Regions from separate parts of the Romboutsia sp. MSSM.1001216sp_RTP31141st1_G3_RTP31141_220114 genome, predicted to be linked through region 1. Evidence: riboswitches for the same ligand, from Rfam matches in the RefSeq annotation. Region 1 holds a riboswitch; the other holds the start of a gene.
The links. Region 1 has a riboswitch for cobalamin ahead of ABCP60_RS03715 (energy-coupling factor ABC transporter permease). Riboswitches for the same ligand answer to the same signal wherever they lie in the genome.
Positions count from the first base shown of each region.

Region 2: it holds a riboswitch for cobalamin, as region 1 does, so the genes downstream of both, ABCP60_RS14085 (cobyric acid synthase) here and ABCP60_RS03715 (energy-coupling factor ABC transporter permease) in region 1, are expected to answer to the same signal.

Region 1 is NZ_JBCIUO010000001.1:740,278-747,933, forward strand. It holds gene ABCP60_RS03700 (ATP-binding cassette domain-containing protein) at 1-685, opposite strand, end outside; gene cbiQ (cobalt ECF transporter T component CbiQ) at 695-1,375, opposite strand; gene ABCP60_RS03710 (energy-coupling factor ABC transporter substrate-binding protein) at 1,376-1,675, opposite strand; gene ABCP60_RS03715 (energy-coupling factor ABC transporter permease) at 1,659-2,387, opposite strand; cobalamin riboswitch at 2,709-2,889, opposite strand; gene ABCP60_RS03720 (GntR family transcriptional regulator) at 3,088-3,462, shown strand; gene ABCP60_RS03725 (ABC transporter ATP-binding protein) at 3,464-4,291, shown strand; gene ABCP60_RS03730 (ABC-2 transporter permease) at 4,293-4,934, shown strand; gene ABCP60_RS03735 (hypothetical protein) at 4,945-5,484, shown strand; gene ABCP60_RS03740 (hypothetical protein) at 5,535-5,666, shown strand; gene ABCP60_RS03745 (YARHG domain-containing protein) at 5,893-6,804, shown strand; gene ABCP60_RS03750 (CPBP family intramembrane glutamic endopeptidase) at 6,957-7,656, opposite strand, start outside.
Region 2 is NZ_JBCIUO010000018.1:4,536-12,191, forward strand. It holds gene cobU (bifunctional adenosylcobinamide kinase/adenosylcobinamide-phosphate guanylyltransferase) at 1-39, shown strand, start outside; gene cobS (adenosylcobinamide-GDP ribazoletransferase) at 42-800, shown strand; gene ABCP60_RS14080 (histidine phosphatase family protein) at 823-1,431, shown strand; cobalamin riboswitch at 1,436-1,611, shown strand; gene ABCP60_RS14085 (cobyric acid synthase) at 2,012-3,544, shown strand; gene ABCP60_RS14090 (cobyrinate a,c-diamide synthase) at 3,581-4,969, shown strand; gene cbiB (adenosylcobinamide-phosphate synthase CbiB) at 4,971-5,915, shown strand; gene ABCP60_RS14100 (aminotransferase class I/II-fold pyridoxal phosphate-dependent enzyme) at 5,924-6,994, shown strand; gene ABCP60_RS14105 (cobalamin biosynthesis protein) at 6,996-7,656, shown strand, end outside.

The sequences.
Region 1 (7,656 bases):
TAGCTTCTTTAAAAACTTCCATACAATTACCTTCAATAACAATACTACCTTTATTTAAAACATATATATAATCACAAATCTCATATATTAAATCCATATCATGACTTGAAATAACTACTTTAATTCCATTATCGCATAAATTTTTTAAAATATTTACTATAGCTTTTGTGCTTTTAGGGTCAAGTCCTGCTGTAGGTTCATCTAAAAGAACCACTTTATTTTCCATAGCTATAACAGAAGCTATAGCTACTCTTTTTTTCTGACCATAACTTAAAAAGTGGACTGGTTTATCTATTAAATCTAAAGCATTGACTAATTTTAATGCATTATGTACTTTTTCTTTTATTTTATCTTCAGGTACACCTATATTTCTTAGTGAAAAAGCAACATCATCATATACTCTTGAATAAAATATTTGCTTATCTGGATCTTGAAATACTATACCTACTTCTTTTCTTAAATTGTACAAATCTTTCTTTTTATATGAAAGTTCTTTATTGTTATAAAATATACTTCCTTCAGAGGGCTTTAATATACCTACTAGATTCATAAATAAAGTAGACTTACCAGAACCATTAGCTCCAATTATCCCAATCATATTTCCTTTTGAAAAATCTAAATTTATATTGTTTATTGCTTTATTTTCTTTTTCATATTTATATGTTAAATTATTTACCTTAAACATGATAATCTCCTATATATGAAATTTCCCATCATACAACTTCATATCTAAGGTTATACTCATATCTTCATATTTTCTCATCATTCTAAAGAATAAGATTTTTATAAGTAGTGCTGTTGAGTTATAAGAATTTTTTAGATTTATATAACCAAATCTTAATTCTTGAGATTTATAAATATCTTTTATTTCTTCTAAAAATATGAATATGAATCTATATGTCAAAACCATAAGTTCTACTAATGTATCTGGGATATGTAATTTTTTTAATATAATTATTAATTGGTTAAATGGTGTAGTAAGTATTAAAAAATAAATAGATATAACTGAACTTATAGCTCTTAGTAATATATAAATTGAGTTTTTAACTGAAAATAAAGTTGTTCCTATATATAAGTTAAAAACTTTGATGTTAAATATAAAGCCTTGATTTTCAAATGATATGTTAATCATATTAAGTATAGTTCCTATAATTAAAAAATATATAGGTATCCTTAAACATTTTATATATAGTTTAATATTAACTTTTGCTATAAAAATGATTAAAAAGCTTACTATTAACATTACCAAAAAATGAAGCATTATATTATTTATAATTACAGAAATAGTTAAGGCTAAAAAGCTAATAAGCAATTTAGCCATAGGGTTAGTATTTCTTAAAGCATTTGTATATGCACATTTATCAATTTCCAGCATTTATTTTTTTTCACCTTTTTTTCTTCCTAGATAGTAGCCTATAAATCCAGCTCCTATAGCTGCTTGTGTAGAGAATAGTAAGCTCTCTATTTCTCCACTAGGTGGCTCGTATAAGCTACTAAACCAAGGTTTATAATCCGGATTTATCTCTGTTATTAGGCCCTCTGCCTCTCCATCAGCACCACCATATTCAGCTGATGAATTTAATAATAAAGGAGTTATTATAAGTATTATGGTTAAAGCTAATAATATTAAATTTTTATTTCTAAGTTTGTTTTTAGTTTTAGAATTTGTACTCATTAATTTCAACTCCTTCTTCATTTTGTGTTATTAAATTATATACTAAAGTAGTTAATAATCCTTCTGCTATAGCTATTGGTATCTGAGTCGTGAAAAATACTCCTAAAAATTTAACTAAAGACATCATAACTCCTCCACTAGGATCAGGGAAGGCTAGTGCTAGTTGAGTTGCTGTTACTGTATATGTAGCTAAATCACCTAAGGCTGCTGCTAAAAATACACTCATTCCAACATTTACATTTCTTTTTCTACAAAATTTAAATATTAAATAGGATACTATTGGTCCAACTATTGCCATTGAAAATGCATTAGCACCTAAAGTAGTTAATCCTCCATGTGCAAGTAATAATGCTTGGAATAATAAAGCTATTGTTCCTATTACTGCCATAACAGCTGGTCCAAATAATATTGCACCAAGTCCTACTCCTGTAGGATGTGAACAACTACCTGTTAAAGACGGTATTTTTAGTGCTGATAACACAAATACAAAAGCCCCTGCTAAGGCTAATAAAACCTTCTTTTTAGGATCTTGTTTTACTATGGTATTAATAGATTTTAACCCATATATGAAAAATGGAATAAATACTATTGTCCAAAGTATAGACCATTTTGCGGGTAAATAACCCTCCATAATATGCATAGCACTAGCATTTAATGGATTTAAAATGATAAGTAGCACACCTGCTACTAATGATAGTGGTAAAAAATTCATCTTTATACCTCACTTTCAAAGTTTATTAAATTTTTATGTGATAAATTAATGTAAGTATATAATGGGTAAAGACGAAATTTGATTTGCTTTAACTAGATGTCTAAAATTTATATTATTCATAATCAAAAATTAGATTAGTTTGATTAGATATATTTAATTTTAAATTAAGTTATCAAAACTATATACATTCAAAATTAAATAGATTTTGTCACGAACTAAAAAATCCTAATCATTGGATTAGGATTTAAATAACTTTCTAATTAATACCTATTTATTAAAAATAAGGTATTATTCTTTATTATTTTCCTTCACCCCGAAGAATATAATTTAAGTATTATAGGCAGGTCTCCTGGCTTAGCTTCACTTTACTACTTTCCCTTCCCATAATAAATTACAGTGGTTTTGAAAGTTTCATCAGCTTTACAGTAGCGGGGGCTGCAGAGGAATCTAACCTCTTTCCCTATTAATTTTAATTAAAAAAACCTAAAATACAAATTTTTAATTTATCACATATTTATATAATACTACAACTTTTATTATATTCCTCTATTTTTTATAAAAAAATATTAAAAAATTTAATTAAATCTTAAAATATATAGATTTATAAATAATATTTATTTAAAATTTATTGACTAAGCACAAACTAACTGTATAATATGTATATATACAGTATATACATATTATACAGAAAGGAGATAAAATGAATATAATAATTTCAAATGCTTCTGATTTACCTATATATATGCAAATAGTAAATCATATAAAGAAGAACATATTAAGTGGTACTTTAGAAGAAGGAAAAGCTCTACCATCTATAAGAGCATTAGCTAAAGATTTAGGAATAAGTTTTATAACTACTAAAAGAGCTTATGAAGAATTAGAAAAACTAGGACTTATAAACACCGTACCGGGAAAAGGCTGTTACGTATCTTCTTTTAATAAAGAACTAGTATATGAAGCTAAAATGAGAGAGATAGAAGAAAAGTTAGAAGAATCTATAAACCTATCTAAAATGATGGGTTTATCAAAAAGTGAATTAATAGAAATATTAGAGAGTCTATACGAGGGGGAGTAATATGTTAAGACTAGAAAAGGTGAGCAAAGACTTTGGTAAATTTAAGTTAGAAGATATATCTTTTGAATTAAAAAAGGGATATATTATGGGACTTATTGGTCATAATGGTAGTGGAAAAACTACTATTATAAAATTAATAATGAATTTACTTAATGTGGATAGTGGAAATATATATTATATGGGAGAAGATATAAATAAAATTTCTAAAAAATTTAAAGAAGAAGTAGGATTTGTATATGATGAATTATATTTTTATGAACATCTTAAGGTTAAAGAATTTAAAAATATAGTTAAAAGTTTTTACAAAAACTTTGAAAATAACAAATTTGATAATTATTTAGAAAAATTTAAAATAGATAAAGACACTAAAATAAAAAACTTATCAAAAGGGCAAAGTATAAAATTAATGCTAGCAAATGCACTAAGTCATAATGCTAAGTTACTAGTACTTGACGAGCCAAGTAGTGGACTTGACCCTATATTTAGAAAAGAAATGATAAGTATAATTCAAGAAGAATTAGAAAGTGGAGATAAATGTGCTATATTTTCGACACATATATTAACTGATTTAGAACAATGTGCAGATTATATAACACTTATAAAAAATGGGAAATTAGTATTAAGTGAAAGTAGTGAATATATAAAAGAAAACTACAAGGTAATAAAAGGAAGTAAAAAAGAATTAGATGATAGTAATATAAATTTTATAAAAAGAGAAGACAAAAATTACTATAGTCAGGGGCTATTTATAGAAAGTGGATACGAAACTACTAATAATATAAGTATAGCAACTATAGAAGATATTATATATTTTATGGGGAGAGATTAAAATGATTAATATTATAAAAAAAGATTTAAGGGCATGTTTTATGACAGATACTAAAACCATTATAAAGTTAGTAGTAGGGCTTTTTATATTTTCATCTATATTAATGGGATTATCTAGTGTAGCAATTCCATTATTTTTAAGTTATATGTTTATATTTAGAAGCTTTTATTTAGATGAAGCTAATAAATGTGATTATTTTTTTAATAGTATGCCAATAGATAAAGAAGATATAGTGTATAGTAAATATATAGTATCTACATTAATTATAGTATTATCTATATTATTTACTTATTTTTATTCAAAAATATTAAAGCATATATTTTATATAGATTTAATGTACACTCAAACAATGTTAAGTACTTTAAATATATTACTTATACTAGTATCTGTATCATTTCCTATAATGTTTAAATATGGATACAAAAAATCTTATATACCTATAAATTTAGTAATGGGTATTATACTTGTATCTAGCTTATATATAACACTAAAGCCAAGGGCTGATATACATATAGAGGGACAAGAAAATTTGATTATAAGTGATCCTAAGCTACTTATTATAAGTGGTGTTTGTGTAGTTATTTACATAATATCTATGTATATATCTACTAAAATATACAATAAAAAAGAAGTAGCACTTTAAGGGGGACAATATGAATAAAAAGTTTATAAAAGCAAGTACTATAGTATTAATACCTATAATAGTTTTAATAGTATTTAGTGTATTTTATGTTAAGGATATAAATGATTACTCTTATGATGATTTTGAAGAAAGACTAAAAATAGAATTTAAAAATTATAAAGAAGATAAATATAGCTATATATTAACTATAAAGATAACTAATAATTCAAAAGATATAGCTAGTTTATATGATACAGAGCTTTCATTTGACCATACAGAAAAATTTATGGAAGAATTCGGAGGAATAAGTCCAAGTGATGTAAGAATTGTAGGTCGTGAAGAAGATAGGTTTGAAGAAAATCATAAGATGGGGATAGATTCAGGTGAAAGCAAAGATATAGTATTTAAAATACCAAAGGGACTTAGTTTAGATGAAAAGATATTTGATATAAAGCACCCTATAATAAACTACAATGTAAGTTTTTATAAGTTTAGAACTTCATCAAACTCACTTATGATAGGAAGTGGAAGTGAAGGTGGAAGTAAAACTTTATTCTTAGAGGAGTATTAAAAAAAAGAGTAGGTTATACTAATAAAAAGTATTTAAAAGGATGGTGTTTTATGAATAACTTTTCTATGATGCTTATTGGTATTATACCTATGATTATATGTTTGGTGTTATGGATAATGCTTATATATGCATTATTTTTAGGAATAAAAGCTTTGAAAATATATATAAATAAAAATATTTAATAAAATTTGCTTTAGTTGTTTCATAATGACTTATTATATTGCTTAAAATAGCTATCTGTATAGATAGCTATTTTTTATTCTCTAGGAAAAAATATATATAACTTCAACTATTAATAAATCAATAGAAAAATCAAAGATAGTGCTGACAAGCAATAATGTATAATAAACATCATATAAATATAAAGTGATATAGTGTACTTAAAAAGTAAATCATATAGGAGGGAATATGAAAACTTGTAAAAATTGTAATAATCATTTAGATAAAGACCAAAGATTTTGCAATAAATGTGGATATGACACTTTAAAAGATGATCTTAAGAAAAACAATCTAAAAAACATAATAATGATAGTAGTATTTATACTTGTAGTAATAGCTTTAGTAGTATTTTCACTAAAAGATAATATAGTACAAAGTTATTATATAAAAAAGGGGGATGGTGAAAATCAAAGTAAAGCTATAAACTACTACATAAAAGCCCTAGATGCAAAATATTCTGATGAAGTAGTACAAAAGCTAGAAAGCAAAATAGAGGAAAGTGAAAATTCAGAAATGGAACTTAGTAAGTTAAAAGGTATAGTTAAAAAGGATGACTTAAATAGCATGTATCTAAATGTATACATTCAAAAAGCTAAGGAAAATTTTAATAAAGAAAATTACAAAACTACAAGAAAGTATTTAGATCTAGCTAAAGATTATAATTATGATATAGAAACTTTTGAGTACTATGAAGACTTAGTAGCTATAGAAAATGAAGCGAGTGAAAGAGAAAAAGAAGAAAAACTGGATAAGGCTAAAGAAGAAACTAAAGAAAAAGAAACTGTATATATAGTAGAAAATAATCATTTTGCCTATAATTATGATAGCGCTTATGGAAATGATGAGAGTTATTTTATAATACCAGATAGTCATATAAGATACTTAAGTAAGGAAGAATTATTAAATTATAATAAAAGTCAGCTTGGATATATAAGGAATGAGATATTTGCAAGGTATGGATATATATTTAAAAATGATGTATACAACAACTATTTTAACTCTATGCCTTGGTATTACCCAGATAGTACTTTTTCTGGAAATATAGAAGATTTAAATGATATAGAAAGGTATAATATAGAACTTATAAAAAGTTTAGAATAAAAAATATAGTTAATTATTACTTAATAGTAGAACTATTTATTACAAATATTTATATTTTCATATAAGAAATAAAATATTTAATATAAATATAAAGAGTAAGCTAGGTTATTTATTATATAACTTAACTTACTCTTTTATTATAAACTTATAAACTAAGCTTTTGTTTTAGTTTCTATATTTTCTTCATCTAATTTCTTAGTTTTTAATAAACATATAGCACCAACTACTATAAAGAAGAACCCTCCAATAATGCCAACAGGAGCGGGACCTATAAACATGTTAGGATTAGGTATAGATAAGAATATAACGCCCGCTGATGCAAAACCATTTAAACTACCATGAGCAAAAGTAGCTGGAATACAGCTTTTAGTTTTTATAGTTATATAATTAAATATAGCACCAGTCATTATGCAAAATACAACCATAGCAAATATTCCTATAAATGGAGCACCAATATATCCTACACCATAGTTATGTCCCATAGCTATCATAGGCGCGTGCCATATACCCCAAATAACACCAGCTATTAAACTAGATTTAAAGTAACTATTATTTTCTATTAATTTAGGTAACAAATATCCTCTCCAACCTAACTCTTCTCCAAGACAAGGGATAAAGTTTAATATAGGTGATAAAAAAATACTAACAAATAATTGGATAATCATAGCAGATTTAAGCTCTAAATCACTTGGAAGTGCTTGACTTAGTGATTGTAACTGAAGCTTAAGATTTTCCACTCCATTATTCATGCTTAAATCAAGATGAGATGGAAAGATTATAAAGTATAAAGCTGAACCTAGTATAATTAAAATTACAGGTGAAAAATATCCTATAAAGTAGTACTTTATATTT
Region 2 (7,656 bases), on a different contig from region 1:
TTTGTAGTTAGTTCAATACCTATGAAAATTAAGGGATAATTATGAAAAGATTTATATCAATACTTCAGTTTATGACTAGAATACCAATAAATATAGATGTAGGATTTGATGATGAATTTCATAAAACTATAACATACTTTCCATTGGTAGGGTTTGTATTAGGTATTTTATTATTTATAATTGGTACTGTATCAAACATATTATTTGACCCATTTATAACATCAATATTGGTAACCTTAGGTTCTGTTATATTGACAGGGGGGTTACATATTGATGGATTGGGAGATACATTTGATGCTATATATAGTTATAGGGATAAGGAAAAAATGCTAGAAATAATGAAAGATTCAAGACTTGGGACAAATTCATTATTGGCTATAGTATTTTTAATTTTACTTAAGATAGGTTTTATATATAGCTTAATAAACAATAATTTAATGTGGACTATAATATTTATGCCTGTTATAGGTAGACTTGGAGTAATAAGATTAACTTACAAAACTGTTACACCAAGAGAGAAAGGAATGGGGAATTTATTTATAGGTAAGGCAACTACATCAATGTTTTTAACTGCAATACTATATACGATGGCATTGATTATATTAGTAGCCAAATTTGTATTTAAATCTTCAATAACGTTGCCTATATTAGCATCTATAATAGTTGTTATTTTATTTAATCAATTATTTAAAAATCATATATACAAAAAAATTGATGGAGTTACAGGAGATATATTAGGGTGTAGTATAGAACTTGGAGAAGTTATATATTTACTTTACATATATCTTATAATAGGGTAACCTTAAAAGAGGTGATACTATAATGACTAAATTAGTTTTAGTAAGACATGCATTGACTATAGATAATCAAAGTAAAAGATTATCAGGACATATAGACAGTGTAGTTAGTGAAGTTGGAATTAAGCAAATAGAGAAATTAACCAAATACTTAGATGGTATACATATAGATAAGATATACACAACAACATCTTCAAGAACAAAAGATACTGTAAAAGATGTTGCAAAGAAAAAAGGGATAGAAATAATAGAAAAAGAAACATTGAAAGAAATTAGTTTTGGGGATTTTGAGGGGATTACTTTTGATGACATAAAAAAGAATTATCCAGAAGAATTTAACTCGATGATAGAAAAAGGATATGAGTACAGATATCCAAATGGTGAAAGTCTTATTGATTCATTTATAAGAGTATCAAATGAGGTTAAAGAAATTATAAATATGGATAAAGGCAAAACAATACTTATATGTTCTCATGGAGGAACTATAAGGAACATAATAAGTTATTTAGTATCAGGAAGCTACAAATACCATTGGAATTTTAAAATAGATAATGCATCAGTAAGTATTTTAGAAGTAGAAGATGGATTTGCAGTCATAGATAGTATGAATAACACAAGTTTTATAAATAATTAAAATCAAATAGTATATTAACTTAGGTTCTACAAGATTAATAGGGAAAAAGGTTAAAAGCCTTTGCAGCCCCCGCTACTGTAATATTGACGAAACTACAATTTGCCACTGTCCTTTGGATGGGAAGGAGTAGGAGTAGGATGAAATTGAGCCAGGATACCTGCCTAAATTAATTAATTATAAAATCTCCGGGGTGAGGGATTTTTATTCAGATAAAATATAACTATCGCTTATAAAGTATGTACCTATAATAAAACATCAGAGTATATGCATATTAGCAGATAAATTATACTTTGTTAAAACTTAAATTATAATAAATAAATCTATTATGAAATCTACATATTAATCATAAATACATAAAGTGTATTTTAGATTAATACAATAAGATTTAGTATTATATAGTTTAAGTATATAGTAAAGATTAAATAGTTATATTTTGTTACATGCTATATAGTTTGATATGTTACAAAACATATGAAACAGGTATATAATATATTAGCATTAGAATAAAAGCCTTAACTCTTAAGAGTTAGGGCTTTTTTGATTATAAGGAAATCAAATTAAGTAATATAAGGAGAATCTTATGGGAAAAAAGATAATGTTACAAGGTACAGCATCAAATGTTGGTAAAAGTATATTAACAGCTGGTTTATGTAGGATTTTCAAACAAGATGGATATAGCGTAGCACCATTTAAATCTCAAAATATGGCGTTAAATTCTTTTATAACAAAAGAAGGTTTAGAAATGGGAAGAGCACAAGTATTTCAGGCGGAAGCTTGTGGAATAGAGCCAATTGCAGATATGAATCCAGTACTTCTAAAACCATCAGGTAATCATAGATGCCAAGTTATAGTAAGGGGTAAAGTTAGAGATGATATATCATCATCAGAATACCATGATTATAAGCCAATACTTGCTAAAGAACTTAAAACTATATTTAATCAGTTTAGTGAGAACTATGATGTTGTTGTTATGGAGGGGGCAGGTAGTACAGCAGAAATAAACTTAAGAGAACATGACATTGCTAATATGGGTATGGCAGAAATCGCAGATGCTCCTGTAATAATAGTGGGGGATATCGATAGAGGTGGAGTTTTCGCATCACTAGCAGGTACGATGCTTTTACTAAGTGAAGAGGAAAGAAAAAGAGTCAAAGGTGTAATAATAAATAAATTTAGAGGAAGAAAAGAACTTTTATATGATGGCATAAAAATGCTTGAAGAAATAATAAAGGTTCCTGTCCTTGGAGTAGTGCCATATAGTGATATAAAAATAGAAGATGAAGACAGTGTAACAACTAGATTTAAAACTAAAATGAAAAAGAGTGATATACATATTGAGATAATTAGAACACCTCATATATCTAATTTCACAGATTTTAATATATTTGAGACTCAAGAAGATGTGAGTATTAGGTATGTTGATTATGGAGAGACTCTTTCAAATCCAGATATGATAATACTTCCTGGAAGTAAAAGTACTATAGATGACCTTAAGTATATAAGGGAAAGTGGTCTAGAGGAACAAATAAAAGATTTACAGAAAAAAGGAAAGTTAGTATTTGGGATATGTGGTGGATATCAAATGTTAGGCAAGAAATTAAAAGACCCTTACCATGTAGAAGGCGAAATTGAAGAAATAGATGGTATAGGACTTTTAGATATAGAAACTACATTTGAAAAAGAAAAAACAACTACACAAGTGAATGCCACTATATGTAAAAATTTAAATGGATATTTAGCAAATTTATCAGGAATGAAAGTAAAAGGTTATGAAATTCATATGGGAATAAGTGATATAGGTAAAGAAGTATATAACCTAAATGAAATAAACAATAAATTAGGAGAAGACGTAAGCTACCTAGAAGGAAGTGTAAATAAAGAAGGTAATGTAGTAGGAACTTATTTACATGGAATATTTGATGAAATAGATTTTACTAGAGCTCTATTAAATAATATAAGAGAAGAAAAAGGCCTTGAAAGAATAGACACTAAAGTAACTTCTTTCGAAGCCTTTAAGCAAAATGAATATGATAAACTAGCTGATTTATTAAGAGAACATTTAGATATAGAGAAGATATATAAAATAATGGAAGAACATGAAGAAGAAATATAAACAATACAAAAATAAAATGATGGTTAGGTGAAATATATGAAAAAAATCTTAATCGCAGGAACTAATAGTGGAGTAGGAAAAACAACAATATCTTTAGGTATAATGCAAGCACTTACAAAAAGAAGTATGAAGGTTCAACCATATAAAGTTGGACCGGATTATATAGATCCATCATACCATACATTTATAACAGGTAGAGACTCCAGAAACCTAGATTCATATATGCTAGATGATGAAAAAATTAAGTATGTATTTAATTCTGCATCTAAAGATGCAGATATATCAGTGATTGAAGGTGTTATGGGTCTTTATGATGGAATAGGAATAGACTTAGATAATTGTACAAGTTCTCATACATCGAAGATATTAAAAGTACCAGTTATATTAGTTATAAATGGAAAAGCTATGGCAGCATCTAGTGCAGCCATGGTACTTGGATACAAGGAACTTGATAAAGATGTAGACATAAAAGGTGTAATAGTAAACAACGTAAAAACTAAGACTCACTACGAAATAATTAAAAAAGCAATTGAAACATATTGTGGGATAGAGGTCTTAGGATACTTCCCACCTAATGATGAATTTTTATTAGAGTCAAGACACTTAGGTTTAGTTCCAAGCGTAGAAATTGATTCACTAAAAAATAAATTTAGTAATTTAGCAGATGAAATAGAAAAATATATAAATATAGATAGAATAATAGAAATAGCTGAAACAGAAGAAGTTTGTAGTAATTTTGAGTTAAAAGACTTTATAAAAGAAAATAAGATAAAAGATAAAACTATAGCTATAGCCTATGATAAAGCATTTAATTTCTACTACAAAGAAAATATAGAATTATTAAAAGAACTAGGGCTAAATATAAAATACTTTAGTCCACTAGAAGATGAAAAAGTACCACAATCAGATTACATATATATAGGTGGAGGGTTTCCAGAAATATTTGCAAAAGAAATAGAATCAAATAAAAGTATGAGAAGTTCTATAAAAGAAGCTCATACAAATAAAATTCCTATATATGCTGAATGTGGTGGACTTATGTATCTAGGAGAAAAATTAATAGACCAAAATAATAATGAATATGATATGGTAGGAATATTTAATGGAGTTAGTGAGATGACAAAATCATTAAAGAGATTTGGATATTGTTATGGAGAGTCCAAAAAAGATACAATCTTATCTAAAAAAGGTGAGATTATAAAAGGACATGAATTCCACCACTCCGTATTTGAAACTAATGAGGAATGTGCTTATATAATGAGAAAAGAAAGAGATAAAAAAGTGGTAGATGAATGGGAAGGTGGATATAGCAAACATAAAACTTTGGCAACATATTTACATACTCATTTTTACAATAACTTAGAATGCATAAAAAATTTCTTAAACCATGAATGGTCAAACTCTTTGGAAGAAGGAAAGAATTAATATGAATATATTATCTATTTATATAGGATACATAATAGATTTAATAGTAGGAGACCCATATTCATTTCCTCACCCAGTTAGATATATTGGTAAATTAATAAAGAAAACTGAAGGTTTAATAAGAAAAAAAGCTAAGAATAACAAAGATTTAAAAATAGGTGGATTTTTCTTATGGTTTATAGTAGTAGGTATAACATATTTAGTTACTTATTTAATATTAAAACTAAGTAGCCTTATACCAGGAGGTTTTTTAGTAGCAAATTCAATACTGATATATACGACATTAGCTACAAAATGTTTAAAAGATGAAGCAGTCAAAATATACAATGTATTAAAAACAGGAGATATAGAAAAGGCAAGAATACAAGTATCTTATATAGTAGGAAGAGATACTACTCAATTAAATGAAGGTGAAATAATCAGAGCAACTGTAGAAACTGTAGCTGAAAATACTGTAGATGGAATAATTGCACCTATGTTTTTTGCATTTATAGGTGGAGCTCCACTTGCTATGGCATATAAAGCAGTCAATACTTTGGACTCAACAGTAGGATACAAAAATGAAAAGTATAAAGACTTAGGATTTGCATCAGCTAAGATTGATGATATAGCTAACTTTGTACCAGCTAGGATATCTGTATTACTTATGTCTATAGGGAGCTTATTAGTAGGGCATAACTGTAAAGAAGCTTTAAAAATTGGTATAAGAGATAGAAAAAATCACAAAAGTCCAAATTGTGCTTATGCTGAAGGTGCAGTTGCAGGGGCCTTAGGAGTACAGTTAGGTGGTACGAATATTTATTTTGGAAAAGCTGTCTATAAGCCTACAATAGGAGATAAACATAGAGAAATAGAAGTGGAAGATATCGTTAGAACAAATAAAATAATGTATGCCTCATCTATAACTTCAATGATTGTATTTACAATAATATTTATATTACTATAGGGGGATTTATGAAAGACTTAGGACATGGAGCGAATGTAGAACAAATAGGAAAAAATTATAATATAGACCCAAAAGAGATAATAGATTTTAGTTCTAATGTAAATCCAAATATTATAAAAGATTTAGATAAGTATATACTAGAAGGCTTAGAAGAAAGTAGGAGCTATCCAGATATAAATTACACAAACTTAAGAAAAAACATAGGTAATTATCTAAATATTAAAAGTGAATATATAATACCTGGAAATGGTGCTACAGAGATAATCTATTTATTAATGAAGGTTATAGGAAAAAGGTTAGCAATATTAAATCCTACATTTTCAGAATATAGAAGAAGTGCAAAATTAAATGGATTAGAAGTTATAGATTTAAATTTAAATGAAGAAAATCAATTTTTAATAGATATAAATGAAGTTAAAAATAATTTAGATAACTTTGATAGTTTATTTATATGTAATCCAAATAATCCAAATGGTAAGGCGCAAGAATTAAATGAGTTACTAAACCTATTGAAACAAAATAATAAACTTTTGATAGTTGATGAAACTTTTATGGAGTTTGCAGAAAAAGAAGAGAATTATAGCTTAGTAAATAAAATAAAAGACTATGATAATCTATTTATAATCAAAGCGGTAACTAAATTCTTTGGAATGCCTGGGTTAAGGCTGGGGTATGGGATTACGAGTAATAAAGATATAATAAATAAAATTTATCATTATAAAGAACCTTGGACTATAAATGCATTTGCAGATACTTTATCTAAATATATATTCAAGGATAAAGAGTACATAGAAAATAGTAAAAGTTATTATATCCAAGAACGAGAGTATATGTTAAAAGAATTAAGAAGTATAGAAAATATATCAGTTTATGATACTGATACAAATTTTTTATTAATTAAACTGAACAATAGAAGGGCAAATGAAATAAAAGTCGAATTATTAAGAAGAAGTAAAATTCTTATCAGAGATGCATCGAATTTTATCGGATTAGATGATAGATATATAAGAGTTGCAATTAAATCTCATGATGATAATAAAATTCTTATAGAGAATATGAAAAACTTATTAGGTGATTAGCATGAAATATTATGGATTTTGTCCAGCATCATGTGGAGAGTTTGTTCAAGGTATGGTAGATGGAGAAGAGTATCTTAGCTCATATGCCATAGATATGTATTCAGTAGCAATGATTGAAGAAAAGCTAGGTAAAGTCAATGTAGGTCCTAGTAAATCTAGAAAGGCTATAGAAGCTGTTTTTAAGAAATTTAACTTGCCTATCAAAGATAGTAAAAATATTTCTTTAACTATAAAAAGTGATATACCGGTAGGTAAAGGTATGGCTAGTTCAACAGCAGATATAGGAGCTACTATAGTAGCTACTCTAGATTTGATAGGAAGAAATTTAACTAGTGAAGAAATATCAAAACTTGCATCTACTATAGAACCAACAGATTCTACATACATAGAAAACAACTGCATATTTAACCCACTTAGTGGTGAAATAGTAAAAAATCTAGGAAGTATAAAAGATTGTAGAGTAGTAATACTAGAGCCTAACAAGACGTTAGATACTATAAAAATAAGAAGTAACCCTAACTATAGAAATATAAAACTAAAAAATCAAGATATTATAAAAGAATCATTTTACCTTTTAGAAGAAGGTATAAAAAATAATAATTTAAGTAATATTGGAAAAGCATGTACTTTAAGTAGCTTAGCCAATGAAAATATAGATCCAA